Regions from separate parts of the Plantactinospora sp. BC1 genome, predicted to be linked through region 1. Evidence: predicted binding sites of a transcription regulator. Region 1 holds the regulator's gene; the other holds the start of a gene.
What was found. Region 1 encodes HrcA, which represses chaperone genes, less so after heat shock. Its sites were predicted from a motif close to GGTTNGCACNCTCNNNNNGAGNGTGCNAACC; they were not measured.
Positions count from the first base shown of each region.

Region 1 (7,220 bases):
CCCGCTCGCCGGGCTGACCGCCGCGCTGCCCGAGGCCGACCTCGACCACGCGGTCGGCGCCGACCCCCGGCTCCGGCTGCCGGCGGCCGGCGGGGTGGCCTGGACGCCGATCACCGCGACGCTGCGCGACGCCGACGGCCGGGAGCGCTACCGGACGGAGCTGGACCGGGCGACGGTGCGCTGGATGGGTGAGCTGCCCGACGGGCTGCCGCCGGAGGAGCTGGCCAGCATCGAACTCACCGCCGTGCACACGCCGCTGCGCAGCGGCACCGCCCGGCTCGCCGTCGAGGGCTTCGGGGTCCTCACCCTCACCGTGGACGGCACGGAACTCTTCGACGGCCCGCTCTACGAGCCGTCGGAGGAGCCCGGCACCGTCTTCCGGGCCACCGTGGAGCGCCGGTTCGAGATCGCCGTACGGGCCGGTGAGCCGGTCGAGGTACGGCTCACCCGCCGGATGGTCGACGGCGAGCACCCGGGCTTCGTCTCCGTCACCCTCGGACACGCCGAGCCCGCGGTCGCCCCGGACGACGCCCTGCTCGACGAGGCGGTCCGGATCGCCGCCGACGCCGACGTGGCGGTGGTGGTGGTCGGCACCACCGAGGAGGTCGAGTCGGAGGGGTTCGACCGGAGCACGCTCACGCTGCCCGGCCGGCAGGACGAGCTGGTCCGGCGGGTCGCGGCGGCCAATCCCCGGACGGTGGTGGTGGTCAACGCCGGCTCCCCGGTGCTGATGCCCTGGGCCGACGAGGTGGCGGCGATCCTGCTCACCTGGTTTCCCGGGCAGGAGGCCGGGGCGGCGCTCGCCGACGTGCTGCTCGGCCGGGCGGAACCGGGCGGACGGCTCCCCACCACCTGGCCACGCCGCCCGGAGGACTGCCCGGCGCTTTCCACCACCCCGGTCGACGGGGTGCTCGACTACACCGACGGGATCTTCGTCGGCTACCGGGGCTGGCGGGCCGCACCGCTCTTCCCGTTCGGGCACGGCCTCGGCTACACCGACTGGGCGTACGAGTCGCTGACCGTCGAGGAGGGGGCGGAGGGGCCGGTCGCGGTGGTCACCGTCCGCAACGCCGGTCGCCGTCCCGGCCGCGAGGTGGTGCAGGTGTACGTCGGCCCGGAGGCCGCCGAGCCGGACCGCCCGGTCCGCTGGCTGGCCGGCTTCGCCGCTGCCGAGGCGGCTCCCGGAGCGGCGGCGACGGTCCGGGTGCCCCTGCCGGCCCGGACCTTCCAGGTCTGGGAGCGGGACGGTTGGCAGACCCGCCCCGGCCGTTACCGGGTCGAGGCGGCGCACAGCATCGCCGACGTTCGCCAGTCCACCACCCTCGACCGCTGACCCACCCCTTCCCGCAAGATTCTTGTAGATCTGTGGTTCGGAGCTGACCACAGATCTACAAGAATCTTGAACTGCGGGTCACCACCGGCCGAGCCGGGTCGACAGTACGGCGAGGGCGGCTACGCCGGCGGTCGAGGTACGCAGCACCTCCGGGCCGAGCCGGACCGGTACGGCACCCGCCGAGGTGAGCGTCGCCAGCTCGGCCGGCGACACGCCTCCCTCGGGACCGACCACCAGCACGATGTCGCCGGAGGGCGGCAGGTCGGCGGTGCCGAGCCGCGCCCGCGCCTCCTCGTGCAGCACGAAACCGGCCGCCGCCTCGGCGACCCGCCGGGCCACCGCCCGGGTCGACTCGTCCGGCGCCTGCGCCGAGCCGGCGACCGTCGGCAGCCAGGCGCGGCGGGCCTGCTTGGCCGCCTCACGGGCGGTCGCCGCCCAGCGGTCCCGGGCCCGGGCGCCCCGGTCGCCGCGCCACTGCGCCACCGAACGCTCCGCCGCCCAGGGCACGATCTCGTCCACCCCGACCTCGGTCATCGCCTGCACGGCCAGCTCGGCCCGGTCGCCCTTGGCGATGCCCTGCACCACCACCAGCCTCGGGTCGGGCGGGTCGACGTACCGCCGGGAGGTGACCGCGGCGGTCAGGGTGCCCCGTCCGACGGCGGTGACCACGGCGGTCAGGGTGCCGCCGCGTCCGTCGGCGAGCAGCAGCTCCTCGCCGGTACGCAGCCGCTGCACGGTCGCCGCGTGATGCCCCTCCGGACCGTCCAGCGTGACGGAGTCGTCCGGCGGCAACGACTCGACCAGGAACAGCGGCGCGCTCACGGCGAGCAGGTTAGCGGGTCGTCCGGCCGGCACGGCTCGCCGGCCGGACGACGCGCCAATCAGGCGTGACCGTCAGGCGTGGCCGTCAGGCGTGGCCGTCAGGCGTGGCCGTTGAAGGCGTCGCGCATCCGGGAGAAGAAGCCGCCCTGCTTGGTCAGCTCGGCGACCTCCTCGCCCCGGGTCTTGGCGAACTCGCGCAGCATCCGCTCCTGCTCGGCGTCGAGCTTGGTCGGGGTACGCACGTCGAGGTGCACGTAGAGGTCGCCCCGGCCGGTACCGCGCAGGTGTGGCACTCCCCGGGCGCGCAGCCGCAGCGTCGAGCCCGGCTGGGTGCCCGGCTTGACGTCGACCGGCTCCTCGCTGTCCAGCGTCTTGATGGTCAGCCGGGTACCGAGTGCGGCGGCGGTCATCGGCACGGTGACCCGGCAGTGCAGGTCGTCGCCCTTGCGGGAGTAGACGTCGTGCGGCCGCTCGTGGATCTCGACGTAGAGGTCGCCGGCCGTACCGCCGCCGGGGCCGACCTCGCCCTGCTGGGCCAGCCGGATCCGCATGCCGTCCTCGACGCCGGCCGGGATCTTGACGGTCAGCGAGCGACGGGTACGCACCCGGCCGTCCCCGGCGCAGGTCGGGCAGGGGTGCGGGATGACCGTGCCGTACCCCTGGCAGACGGTGCACGGCCGGGACGAGACTACCTGGCCGAGGAAGGTGCGCTGGACCGACTGCACCTCGCCCCGCCCGCCGCACGCCTCGCAGGTCGCCAGGTGGGTGCCGGGCGCCGTGCCGGCCCCCGTGCAGGTGGTGCAGAGCACGGCGGTGTCCACCGCGATCGGCGCCTCGACCCCGAAGGCCGTCTCGTGCAGGTCGAGCTCGAGCCGCAGGATGGCGTCGGCACCCGGCCGGGTACGGGGGCGCGGCCCCCGGGAACCACCCGCCGCACCGAAGAAGGCGTCCATGATGTCCTGGAAGCCGACGAACGGCCCACCGGCACCGCCCGGGCCGGCACCGGGGCCGCCACCGGGAGCCAGCGGGTCGCCACCGAGGTCGACGATCTGCCGCTTCTGGTCGTCCGAGAGGACTTCGTACGCGGCGTTGATGTCCTTGAACTTCTCGTGTGCCTCCGGATCCGGATTAACGTCCGGGTGGTACTGCCGCGCCAACTTGCGGTAGGCGCGCTTGATGTCGTCGTCGGAGGCGTCCCGGCTGACGCCGAGAATCCCGTAGTAGTCCTTGGCCACTGCGTTCCGTGTCCTCATGTCTGTCTCGCGTTACCGTCCGCCGGTCGTCAGGGGTGAGCTTGGTGGTCAGTTCTGCGCCAGCACGTCGCCGACGTAGCGTGCCACGGCCCGCACCGTGGCGATGGTGCCCGGGTAGTCCATCCGAGTGGGCCCCAACACGCCGAGTCCGCCGACGATGGTCGTACCCGGACCGTATCCGGTGCTGACCACCGAGGTGGCCCGCAGATTGTCGATCTCGTTCTCGTCGCCGATGCGCACCTGGAGGGTGTTCGGCTCCACCTCGCCGATCAGCTTGAGCAGAACGACCTCCTCCTCGAGTGCCTCGAGAATCGGTCGCAGTGAACCCTGGAAGTCGAGCAGTCCGCCCCGGGTCAGGTTGGCGGTGCCGGCCATCACGATCCGCTCCTCGTGCCGCTCGACCAGGGTCTCCAGCAGCACCGTGGCGAGCGTGGTCATCGCCGGGCGGAGCCCCGGAGGCACCTCCTCGACCAGCGCCTGGACCAGCGGCGGGGTGTCGGCCAGCTTCTTGCCGACGAGCCGCTCGTTGACCAGCCGGCGCAGGTCCGTCACGTCGTCGGCGCTGATCGGGATGGGCAGCTCGACCAGCCGCTGCTCCACCCGACCGGTGTCGGCGATCATGACCAGCATCAGCCGGGTGGTGGAGATCGGCACCAGTTCCAGGTGCCGGACGGCGGAGCGGGCCAGGCTCGGGTACTGCACCACGGCCACCTGCCGGGTGAGCTGGGCGAGCAGCCGGACCGTACGGTGCACCACGTCGTCGAGGTCCACCGCGCCGACCATGAAACGCTCGATCGCCCGGCGCTCGGCCGGGGTGAGCGGCTTGACCCGGGAGAGCCGGTCCACGAAGAGCCGGTAACCACGGTCGGTGGGCACCCGGCCGGCGCTGGTGTGCGGCTGCCGGATGTAGCCCTCCTCCTCCAGCACGGCCATGTCGTTGCGGACGGTGGCCGGGGAGACCCCGAGTTGGTGCCGCTCGACCAGGGCCTTGCTGCCGACCGGCTCCTGGGTGGCGACGTAGTCCTCCACGATCGCGCGCAGCACGTCGAGCTTGCGGTCGTCGAGACCCATCCTCACCTCCCTGCGACGTCCCGGCCCCGGCTGGGCGAAACGACCGGGGCGACCACGACGGTCGGGCCAGGTCCGCCCTGGCACTCGACTGTAGCGAGTGCCAGTCTACGACCAAGGCGTACCCGGCGCGATGATCGTTTGGAGGGGATATCCGAACCTGGACAACAGGCTTGCCAGCACACCCTACCCCGGTGGACCTAGCAGGTACGGTCGGCCATTGTCCAGATTCGATTCGGGGGGCGGCTGGCGCTGGTTGATCGGGAGTCCTACCGTGACCTCCATGACTGAACCGCCTCGCCCTCCCGGAGAATACGGCGGTCCGCCCCAGGACCCGACCACCCCGATGAATCCGGGCCAATACCCGACACCAGGCGAGGGGTACCCCCCGCCCGCCGCACCGCAGTACGGTGCGCCCGGCACGCCCCCGCCGACCTCGGGCGGCGGGACGTACCCGACCTCGGGCGCGGGGACGTACCCGACCTCCGGTGGCGGGACGTACCCGACGTCAGGTGGCGGGACCTATCCGACCTCCGGTGGCGGTTATCCCCCGCCCGGCGGCGGTTACCCGCCGGCCGGCGGTTACCCACCTCCCGGTGGCGGCTACCCGCCCCCCGGCGGTCAGCCCCCGGGTGGGTACCCGGGCGCCGGCTACCCGCCGCCGGGTGGCTACCCGCCGCCGGGCAACCCGTACGGCGCCCCGGCACCGTCCGGCTACGCCAACAGCGACGAGAAGACCTGGGCCCTGATCGCGCACTTCGGCGGCATCGTGGTCGGCTTCATCGCCTCGCTGGTCGCGCTGCTCGCCAAGGGCAACGAGTCGCCGACCGTACGCGCGCACGCGGTCGAGGCGCTCAACTTCCAGATCACCTGGGGCATCATCTCGATCGTCTCGCTGATCGTCGGGACCTGCACCATCGTGCTGTTCTTCCTGCCGTTGATCGCCTGGGTGATCGTGCTGATCTTCTCGGTCATCGCCGGCATGAAGGCCAACGAGGGCGTGCTGTACCGGTACCCGATGACCATCCGCATGATCAAGTAACGTCCGAACCGTCTCCGCGACGGCCCGCGCCGGCTCCGGCGCGGGCCGTCGCGCCGTCCGGGGTCGAAACGGGTCGGATCAGGGCAGCAGGTCCCGGACCACCGCGTCGGCCAGCAGCCGGCCGCGCAGGGTGAGCACGGCCCGCCCCGCGTCGTACGCCGCCCCGTCCAGCAGACCGGTCCGGCAGGCTCCGGCCGCAGCCGCCCGACCGGCGTCGTCGAGGACCGACAGCGGCAGCCCGGCGGCGAGCCGGAGCCCGAGCAGCACCTCCTCCGTCCGCCGCTCCTCGGCCGAGAGCACCTCCCGGGCCTGCCCCGGGGAGTGCCCCGCCGCCAGCCGGGCCGCGTAACTCGACGGGTGCTTGACGTTCCACCAGCGGACCCCGCCGACGTGGCTGTGCGCGCCGGGGCCGAGGCCCCACCAGTCGCCGCCGGTCCAGTAGAGCAGGTTGTGCCGGCAGGCCGCGGCCGGCGTACGGGCCCAGTTGGAGACCTCGTACCAGGAGAAACCCGCCGCCGAGAGCGCCGCCTCGGCGGCCAGGTAGCGGTCCGCCGCCACGTCGTCGTCCGGGTACGCCAGCTCGCCGCGCCGCATCCGGGCGGCCAGCCGGGTGCCATCCTCGACGATCAGGGCGTACGCGCTGACGTGGTCGACCCCGGCGGCCAGCACCGCCCGAAGCGACGCCGCGAAGTCCTCGGCCCGCTCCCCCGGCGTTCCGTAGATCAGGTCCAGGTTGACGTGGTCGAAGCCGACCTCCCGGGCCTCCTGCGCGGCCTCGGTGGCCCGGCCGGCGGTGTGCCGGCGGTCGAGGATCGCCAGCACCGGCTGGGCGGCCGACTGCATGCCCAGGGAGATCCGGGTGTAGCCCGCCGCCCGGAGCGCCTTGAGCGACTCCCGGGTCACCGACTCCGGGTTCGCCTCCGTGCTGACCTCGGCGTCGGCGGCAAGTCCCCAGGTCCGGTCGATGCCGTCCAGGATCCGGGCCAGGTCGTCCGGGGGCAGCAGGGTGGGGGTACCGCCGCCGACGAAGACCGTGTCGACCCGGGTCGGCGGCCGGTCGGCCAGCACCCGGTCGGCCAGGCGCAGTTCGGCGAGTACCTGGTCGGCGTAGCCGTCCCGGCCCGCCGAACCGCCGAGTTCGGTCGCGGTGTACGTGTTGAAGTCGCAGTAGCCGCAGCGGCTGGCGCAGAACGGCACGTGGACGTAGACGCCGAAGCCGCGGTCACCCACCGTGGCCAGGGCGGCGGCGGGCAGCGCCCCGTCGACGGGTACGGGCTCGCCCGCTGGGAGCACTCCAGGCATGGGACTAGTGTGCCGGCATGACCTCAGCCCCTGATCCGCTCGTCCGGGTGTCTACCACGCACGGAGTGACAACTCTCACCCTGGACAGCCCGCGCAACCGCAACGCGCTCTCCAGCGCCCTGCTCGGTCAACTGCTCGACGCGCTGGGCGCGGCGGCGGCCGACGACGACGTCCGGGTGGTGGTGCTCTCGCACACCGGGCCGGTCTTCAGCTCGGGTGCGGACCTGAAGGAGACGGCGGCGGCGTACCGCGAGGGCACGGTGCCGGTGGCGATGCTGGGTGACGTGCTCGCGGCGATCTGGGAGTGCCCGAAACCGGTGGTGGCCCGGATCGGCGGGCCGGCCCGGGCCGGTGGGCTCGGCCTGATCGCGGCGGCCGACGTGGCGATCTGCGCCCAGGA
Region 1 is NZ_CP028158.1:7,207,656-7,214,875, forward strand. It holds gene C6361_RS31645 (glycoside hydrolase family 3 C-terminal domain-containing protein) at 1-1,333, shown strand, start outside; gene C6361_RS31650 (16S rRNA (uracil(1498)-N(3))-methyltransferase) at 1,412-2,155, opposite strand; gene dnaJ (molecular chaperone DnaJ) at 2,254-3,390, opposite strand; gene hrcA (heat-inducible transcriptional repressor HrcA) at 3,457-4,479, opposite strand; gene C6361_RS31665 (DUF4870 domain-containing protein) at 4,760-5,518, shown strand; gene hemW (radical SAM family heme chaperone HemW) at 5,597-6,820, opposite strand; gene C6361_RS31675 (enoyl-CoA hydratase-related protein) at 6,838-7,220, shown strand, end outside.

Region 2 (7,220 bases), 3.7 Mb from region 1:
TCCTGGGCCGGCGGGCCGCACCCGGGGTGGCCGGCGCCGCCGGTCCGACCGGTGCCGGCGGCCGGCGGCGGGGTCTGGCCGGTGGTCGCCGCCGCACTGGTCGGGGTCGGGGCGGTCGGCGCGACCGTCGGCGGCCAGACCGTCGGCTGGCTCGTCGAACAGGTGCTGCTCGTCGCCGGCCTGGACCGGCAGGACTGGCTCTGGCCGGTGACCGGCGTCGTGACCGCGCTGCTCGTCGGGGTACCCGCCGGACTGCTCGCCGCGCTGCCCCGCTCCCCGGCCGTCCGGGCGGCCGGCCGGGCCTGGCTGCTCGGCGCGATCGCCCTCGGCGGGCTGGGACTGCTCCGGGCGGTACCGCCCACCCTGCCGGAGGTCTACCTCGGCGGGCTGGCCGGGGCGGCCGGAGTGGGCGCCCTGCTGGTCCGGCGTTTCGGCGGCCCGGGTCGGCGGTCAGCCGGCCGGCCGGGACAGGTCCGGGCCGAGCCGGCCGCGACCGGCCTGGCCGTGGCCGGTGGACTCGCCCTGCTGCTGCCCTGGGTCTGGCTCGGCGCCCTCGGTGGCGTACTGGAGACGCTCTGCGGGCTGCTCGCCTCGGCCGCGCTGGGCTGGCTGGCCGCCACCATCCTCGATGGAGGGTTCTGGGCCGGCTACGAGCGGCCGGCGGCGGGTTACGGCGGCGGGTCGGCGGCGGGTCACGGCGGCGGGTCGGCCACGGAGCGCCCGGTGGGCGGGGCGCGGCTGGTCCTGGTCGGCGGGCTGGTGGCCGGGGTGACGCTGGCACTGCTCGCGGGCGGGATCGGCCAGTCCGGGGCGCAACTCGGCGCACTGCTCCTCCTCCCACCGGCCGGCTTCGCGCTCGCCGCCCTCCGGGTGACCTCCCGGCCCCGACCGACGGCCGGGACGACGGCCGGGACGACGGCCGGGACGACGGCCGGGACGACGGCCGGGACGACGGAGCCGCAGGCGCGACCGGTCGGCTCCGCCCCGGTCGGTTGGCTGGTCGGCATCGCCGTCGCCGGGCCGCTGACCCTGGTCGACCCGGAGGAGATCACCCTGCTGCTCTCCGGCGCCCGGGACGTGCCGTTCTGGGCCGCCGTCGCCGCCGCCGGCTCGCTCGCCGTCGCGGTGCTGCTCGGCATCGGGTACGGGGTCGGCCTCGGTCGCCCCACCGCACCCGTACCGCGCCGCCCGGTCGCCGCCGCCGTGGCCGGAGTCCTGCTGCTCGCCACCGGTGCGGTGTACGTCGGACTCGGCTCCCCCGGCTGGCACGGCGAACGGCTCTTCGTGGTACTCCGGGAGCAGGCGGACCTGACCGGCGTGGCGGCGCAGACCGGTCCGGCCGGTCGGCAGGCCCGGGGCCGGGAGGTGTACCGGAGACTCGTCGAGACCGCCGAACGGTCCCAGGCGGACCTGCGCCGGGAACTGGACCGGCTGCACCTGGAGCACACCCCGTACTACCTGGTCAACGGCGTCGAGGTGCAGGGCGGTGCGGCGGTACGGGCCTGGCTGGCCCGGCGCGGAGACGTCGACCGGGTACTGGTCAGCCAGCGGTTGCGCCCGCTGCCGGCCGGCGGGTCACCGAGGCGTGGCGACGAGCCGGCGCCGGCCGTACCGAGCTGGAACCTCGGCCTGATCGGCGCGGACCGGGTCTGGTCGCAGCTCGGCGTGGACGGCTCGGGGATCGTGGTGGGTGGTTCGGACTCCGGCGTGGACGGCCGGCACCCGGCGCTCTCCGCCGGCTTCCGGAGCGGCGACGACTCCTGGCACGACCCGTGGAACGACTCCCGCTCCCCCACCGACCTGGGCGGCCACGGCACGCACACCCTGGCCACCGCCGTCGGCGACGAGCGGGTCGGGGTGGCGCCCGGAGCGCAGTGGGTCGGCTGCGTGAACCTGGACCGGAACCTGGGCAACCCGGCGCGCTACCTCGACTGTCTCCAGTTCATGATGGCGCCGTTCCCGCCCGGTGCCGACCCGTTCACCCAGGGGCGCCCGGATCGGGCACCCCAGGTGCTCAGCAACTCGTGGGGCTGCCCCGAGATCGAGGGCTGCGCCCCGGAGACGCTCCAGCCGGCCACCTCGGCGCTGGCGGCGGCCGGGATCTTCTTCGTCGCCGCCGCCGGCAACACCGGTTCGTTCTGCGGATCGGTCGACGACCCGCCCGCCCCGTACCCGGACGTCTTCACCGTCGGTGCCGTGGACCGGCAGCGCCGGATCACCTCCTTCTCCAGCCGTGGCCCGGCACCGGGCGGGGTACCCAAACCGGACCTGGTCGCGCCCGGCGCCGACGTGCTCTCGGCGCTGCCCGGCGGCGGGTACGGCGTGCTCAGCGGCACCTCGATGGCGGCGCCGCACCTGGCCGGGGTGGTGGCGTTGATGTGGTCGGCCAATCCGGCGCTGGTCGGCGACCTGGAGACGACCCGACGGATCCTGCTCGACACCGCCGGACCGGCCGACCCGACCGACCCGTCGGGGCTGAGCACCGACATGTGCGGCTCGGAGCGGAACGTCACCGGCGCCGGCCTGGTCGACGCGTTCGCGGCGGTCGAGGCCGCCCGGGAACTCGGCCGGTCCGGCCGGTAGCCGGCGCCCGGGCCGTGTCCGCCGAGCCGGGCCGCGTCGGTTCGGCCGGGCTCGGTTAGGGTCTGCGGCTGTGAGCGCCGAGCCGTCCTTCACCGAGTTGACCGACGACCAGCTACCCGCCGTGGTGGAACTCTGCCGGGCGGCGCTGGACCTGCCGGAGGACTCGGCCGAGGCGGCCGAGATCGTGGCCCGGCTCCGGGACGACTCCGCGCTGCCGGGCGCCGCCGGGCCACGCCGGACCGTCGGGGTCGCCGCGTGGCAGCAGGGCCTGCTCGCCGGGGTCGCGCTCGGCTCGATGGCCGACCGGGGTCCGGATCCGACCGCCGGCCACCTCGACCTGGTCGCCGTGCGCCCGGACCGGCGACGGCAGGGCATCGGCCGGGCCCTGGTGACGCGGCTGGAGCAGGCGCTCGGCGGGCTCGGCGCGACCCGGGTACGCGTCGCCGGCAACCCGCCGCACTACGTCTGGCCCGGCATCGACGTCCGGTACACGCCGGCGATCTGCACCGTGCTGGCCCTCGGCTACGCCCCGGAGGGCACCGCCTGGAACATGACCGCCGACCTCTCCACCGAGTCCTCTCCGGCGCTGCGTTCCACCGAGGCGGCCGAGCGACGGCTGGCGGAGCAGGGCGTCACGGTACGCCGGGCCGAGCCGGCCGACCTGGAGCTGCTGACCGGGTTCGCCCGGTCGACCTTCGGCGGCAGTTGGGACGTCGAGGTGCTGCACTCGGTCGGTCGGCAGGGCGCCGGCTGCCACCTCGCGGTCCGTACGCCGGCCGGCGGCGGGGCGCCGGAGTTGCTCGGCTTCGCCGCGTACGGCTCGTCCCGGCCGAGCTGGTTCGGGCCGATGGGTACGGCGCCGGCCGCCCAGGGCCTGGGGATCGGCGGCGTACTGCTGCGCCGGTGCCTGCGCGACCAGCGGGCGGCCGGGCACCTGCGGGCCGAGATCGGCTGGGTCGGCCCGGTGCCGTTCTACGCGGGCAGCGCCGGGGCGCGGATCGAGCGGGTCTTCTTCCTCTACGCCAAGCAGCTCTGACGGCCGGCGGTCGGGGCGGGCGGTCCCGGCAGCGGTTCACATCGATACCGTGCCATTTGCCCGTGTGACCGGCCCGGGCCTCCTACCGTTTCCAGTGGAGGAGGAATCATGGCAGAAGACGACGAACCGGTCGACGATCTCTCGGTCGCCTGGGCCCCGACGGCGGACCTCTCCGCGCCCGGTCCGCCGGCCCGGTTCGACTACGGAGACGCCGACCAGCGGGCGGAAATGGCCGGGGCCGAGGGCATCCCGCCCGAGGAGGTAGTGGCACCGGTGGACGCGCCGATCTCCGTCCGGGAACCGTTCAGCCAGGCGGAGAAGCGACGCAACCAGCGGCGGATGCCGACATGACGAAGGGGCGGACCGCTGACGCGGCCCGCCCCCACGACGTGGAGCCTGGACTCAGAAGTCCATGTCCCCGCCGCCCGGCGCGGCCGGGGCAGCCGGGGTCTTCTCCGGCTTGTCCGCCACCACAGCCTCGGTGGTCAGGAACAGGGCCGCGATCGACGACGCGTTCTGCAGCGCCGAACGGGTCACCTTGGCCGGGTCGATGATGCCGGCCTGGAGCAGGTCGACGTACTCACCGTTGGCCGCGTTGAGGCCGTGCCCGGCGTCCAGGTTGCGGACCTTCTCGACCACGACGCCGCCCTCGAGGCCGGCGTTGACGGCGATCTGCCGCAGCGGGGCGTCCAGCGCGATCTTGACGATCTGCGCGCCGGTCGCCTCGTCGCCGGCCAGGTCCAGCTTGTCGAAGGCGGTCTTGCCGGCCTGGACCAGCGCGACACCACCACCGGGGACGATGCCCTCCTCGACGGCGGCCTTCGCGTTGCGCACCGCGTCCTCGATGCGGTGCTTGCGCTCCTTCAGCTCGACCTCGGTGGCCGCGCCGACCTTGATCACCGCAACACCGCCGGCCAGCTTGGCCAGGCGCTCCTGCAGCTTCTCGCGGTCGTAGTCGGAGTCGCTCTTCTCGATCTCGGCGCGGATCTGGTTGACCCGACCGTTGATCTGGTCGGCGTCGCCGGCACCGTCGACGATGGTGGTCTCGTCCTTGGTCACCACGACCTTGCGGGCCCGGCCCAGCATGTCGAGGCCGACGGCGTCCAGCTTGAGGCCGACCTCCTCGCTGATCGGCTGCCCGCCGGTCAGGATGGCGATGTCGCCCAGCATGGCCTTGCGGCGGTCACCGAAGCCCGGCGCCTTGACGGCGACGGACTTGAAGGTGCCCCGGACCTTGTTGACCACCAGGGTCGCCAGGGCCTCGCCCTCGACGTCCTCGGCGATGATGGCCAGCGGCTTACCCGACTGCATGACCTTCTCGAGGATCGGCAGCAGGTCCTTGACCGTCGAGATCTTGCTGTTGACGATCAGGATGTACGGGTCGTCGAGCACGGCCTCCATCCGGTCGGGGTCGGTCATGAAGTACCCCGAGATGTAGCCCTTGTCGAAGCGCATGCCCTCGGTCAGCTCAAGCTCGAGCCCGAAGGTGTTGCTCTCCTCGACGGTGATGACGCCTTCCTTGCCGACCTTGTCCATCGCCTCGGCGATGATCTCGCCGACGCTGGTGTCACCGGCGGAGATGGAGGCGGTGGAGGCGATCTGCTCCTTGGTCTCGACGTCCTTGGCGAGCTTGCTCAGCTCCTCCGAGACGTTCGCGACGGCGGCCTCGATGCCCCGCTTCAGGGCCATCGGGTTGGCACCGGCCGCGACGTTGCGCAGGCCCTCACGGACCAGCGCCTGGGCGAGGACGGTCGCCGTCGTCGTGCCGTCACCGGCGACGTCGTCGGTCTTCTTGGCGACCTCCTTGACCAGCTCCGCACCGATCTTCTCGTACGGGTCCTCGAGCTCGATCTCCTTGGCGATGCTCACACCATCGTTGGTGATGGTGGGGGCGCCCCACTTCTTCTCGAGCACGACGTTGCGGCCCTTCGGGCCCAGCGTCACCTTTACGGCGTCGGCGAGGGTGTTCATGCCCCGCTCAAGGCCGCGGCGCGCCTCCTCGTCGAACGCGATCATCTTGGCCATACGGCGTTGTCCTCCTGGACACTCACGGCCGCCGGAGCCTTGCCGACCCCGACCTGCCGCCTGATTACGCACCTTCGGACGTCACTACGGCACTGGCGGACGGGGCTCGCCGGCACCCGCAGGGGTGCCCGCCGTGCTCCGTCGCGCTGTGCGACAGTGACGTCCGCCGGCCGGGCCGGACAGCCCGCGACGACCGGCCATGTGCCGCGCACCCGCTCCCGGGCCCGCGACCGTGGCCCTACCGCCCCGACCTTGGCACTCGCGGTGTGCGAGTGCCAAACACTTGTTTAGCACTCTCCCCTGCCGAGTGCAAGCGAGTGTGCGGGTCGGACCGAGCCGTGGTACCGGTCCGGCCGCGGCCGGAGTACGGCGGGCGGCCGGTACCCGAACCGGAGCGGAACGGCAGCCGAACCAGCGATGTCGGGCTCGGCCCGTGCTCGACGGGCGGGACGTCGACCGGTTCCGGCATCAGGTGGCCGCCACCGGGAGCAGCCCACGAATCCGGGCGGTCCCGCCCCGCCGGTCGGCACGGGCCGATCAGCCGCTACACCTTCCCCGGCAACAGACCCGCGCCAGCCCGCCGTCCACCGGCACCGAATTGCGCGTTCTCGCAATCGGGAAAAGTCTCGCAGGGCGCGGTCGAGTCGCCCCGATCGGGACACCGTCGCGTTCCGGACCGCGGACCCGGGACCGGTTCCCGACCGCACACCGCCGGGGTGACGATTCGTCTCGGCAACCCCGGAAGATCCTCCGGGAGAAAGCGACGAGGGCGCGACCGGGCGCCACACATGGGCACCCGGAGCCGGGTGACCGGCCCGGCTACTCGACCGTCGGCACCCCGATCCGATCGGCACCCGAAAAGGCCGAACACGCACGGGTACTCGACACGGGGACCCGCCGGGCCGCAGACCGCGATCACCGATAGCGGCGTCGAACGGTGGGGGTCCGGAACGGGCCGGAAACGGTCCCGGCCACGGCGGGGCGGCGACCGGGTGGTGCGGAACGGGGACGAACCCGAGGAGCGGCGGGCCGACGGCCCGGCAGCTCAGGCGATGACCCGGACCTTTTCCGCCTGCGGGCCCTTCTGACCCTGGGCGATCTCGAACTCGACGCGCTGACCGTCGTCAAGCGCCTTGTAGCCGTCCATCTCGATCGCGGAGAAGTGGACGAAGACGTCCTGCCCACCATCGACCGCGATGAAGCCGTAGCCCTTTTCGCTGTTGAACCACTTCACGGTGCCCTGCGCCACGGTGCACTTCCTTACTTCGGTCGCGTCGGAGCTGCCCGAGCTCCGGCGACGCCGTATGCCTGCCGGGGCCGCCGAGTCGCTTTCCCCGAATGGATCATGCAATTGAACGGGATCCAACGAATCGAGCGGCCGAACCCGCACCGTACACCAAGGTCGGGTGGCAGCGCACTAGGCCAAAACGGTCACCGGGCGGGCAACCGGACGGTCGTTTTCCCGTCTCTCAGCCATTGGCGACCATCGCTGCCCAGGTCAACCCGCCCGCACCGAACCCGGCGGCGGCCCCGTCACCCGCCGAAACTGCTCCCCGTACGGCGTGCGACGATGGCC
Region 2 is NZ_CP028158.1:2,614,799-2,622,018, reverse strand. It holds gene C6361_RS11085 (S8 family serine peptidase) at 1-2,583, shown strand, start outside; gene C6361_RS11080 (GNAT family N-acetyltransferase) at 2,654-3,619, shown strand; gene C6361_RS11075 (hypothetical protein) at 3,728-3,970, shown strand; gene groL (chaperonin GroEL) at 4,022-5,644, opposite strand; gene C6361_RS11065 (cold-shock protein) at 6,690-6,893, opposite strand.
Region 2: a site for HrcA is predicted at 5,895-5,925, ahead of groL (chaperonin GroEL). Genes of this name have one in related genera too.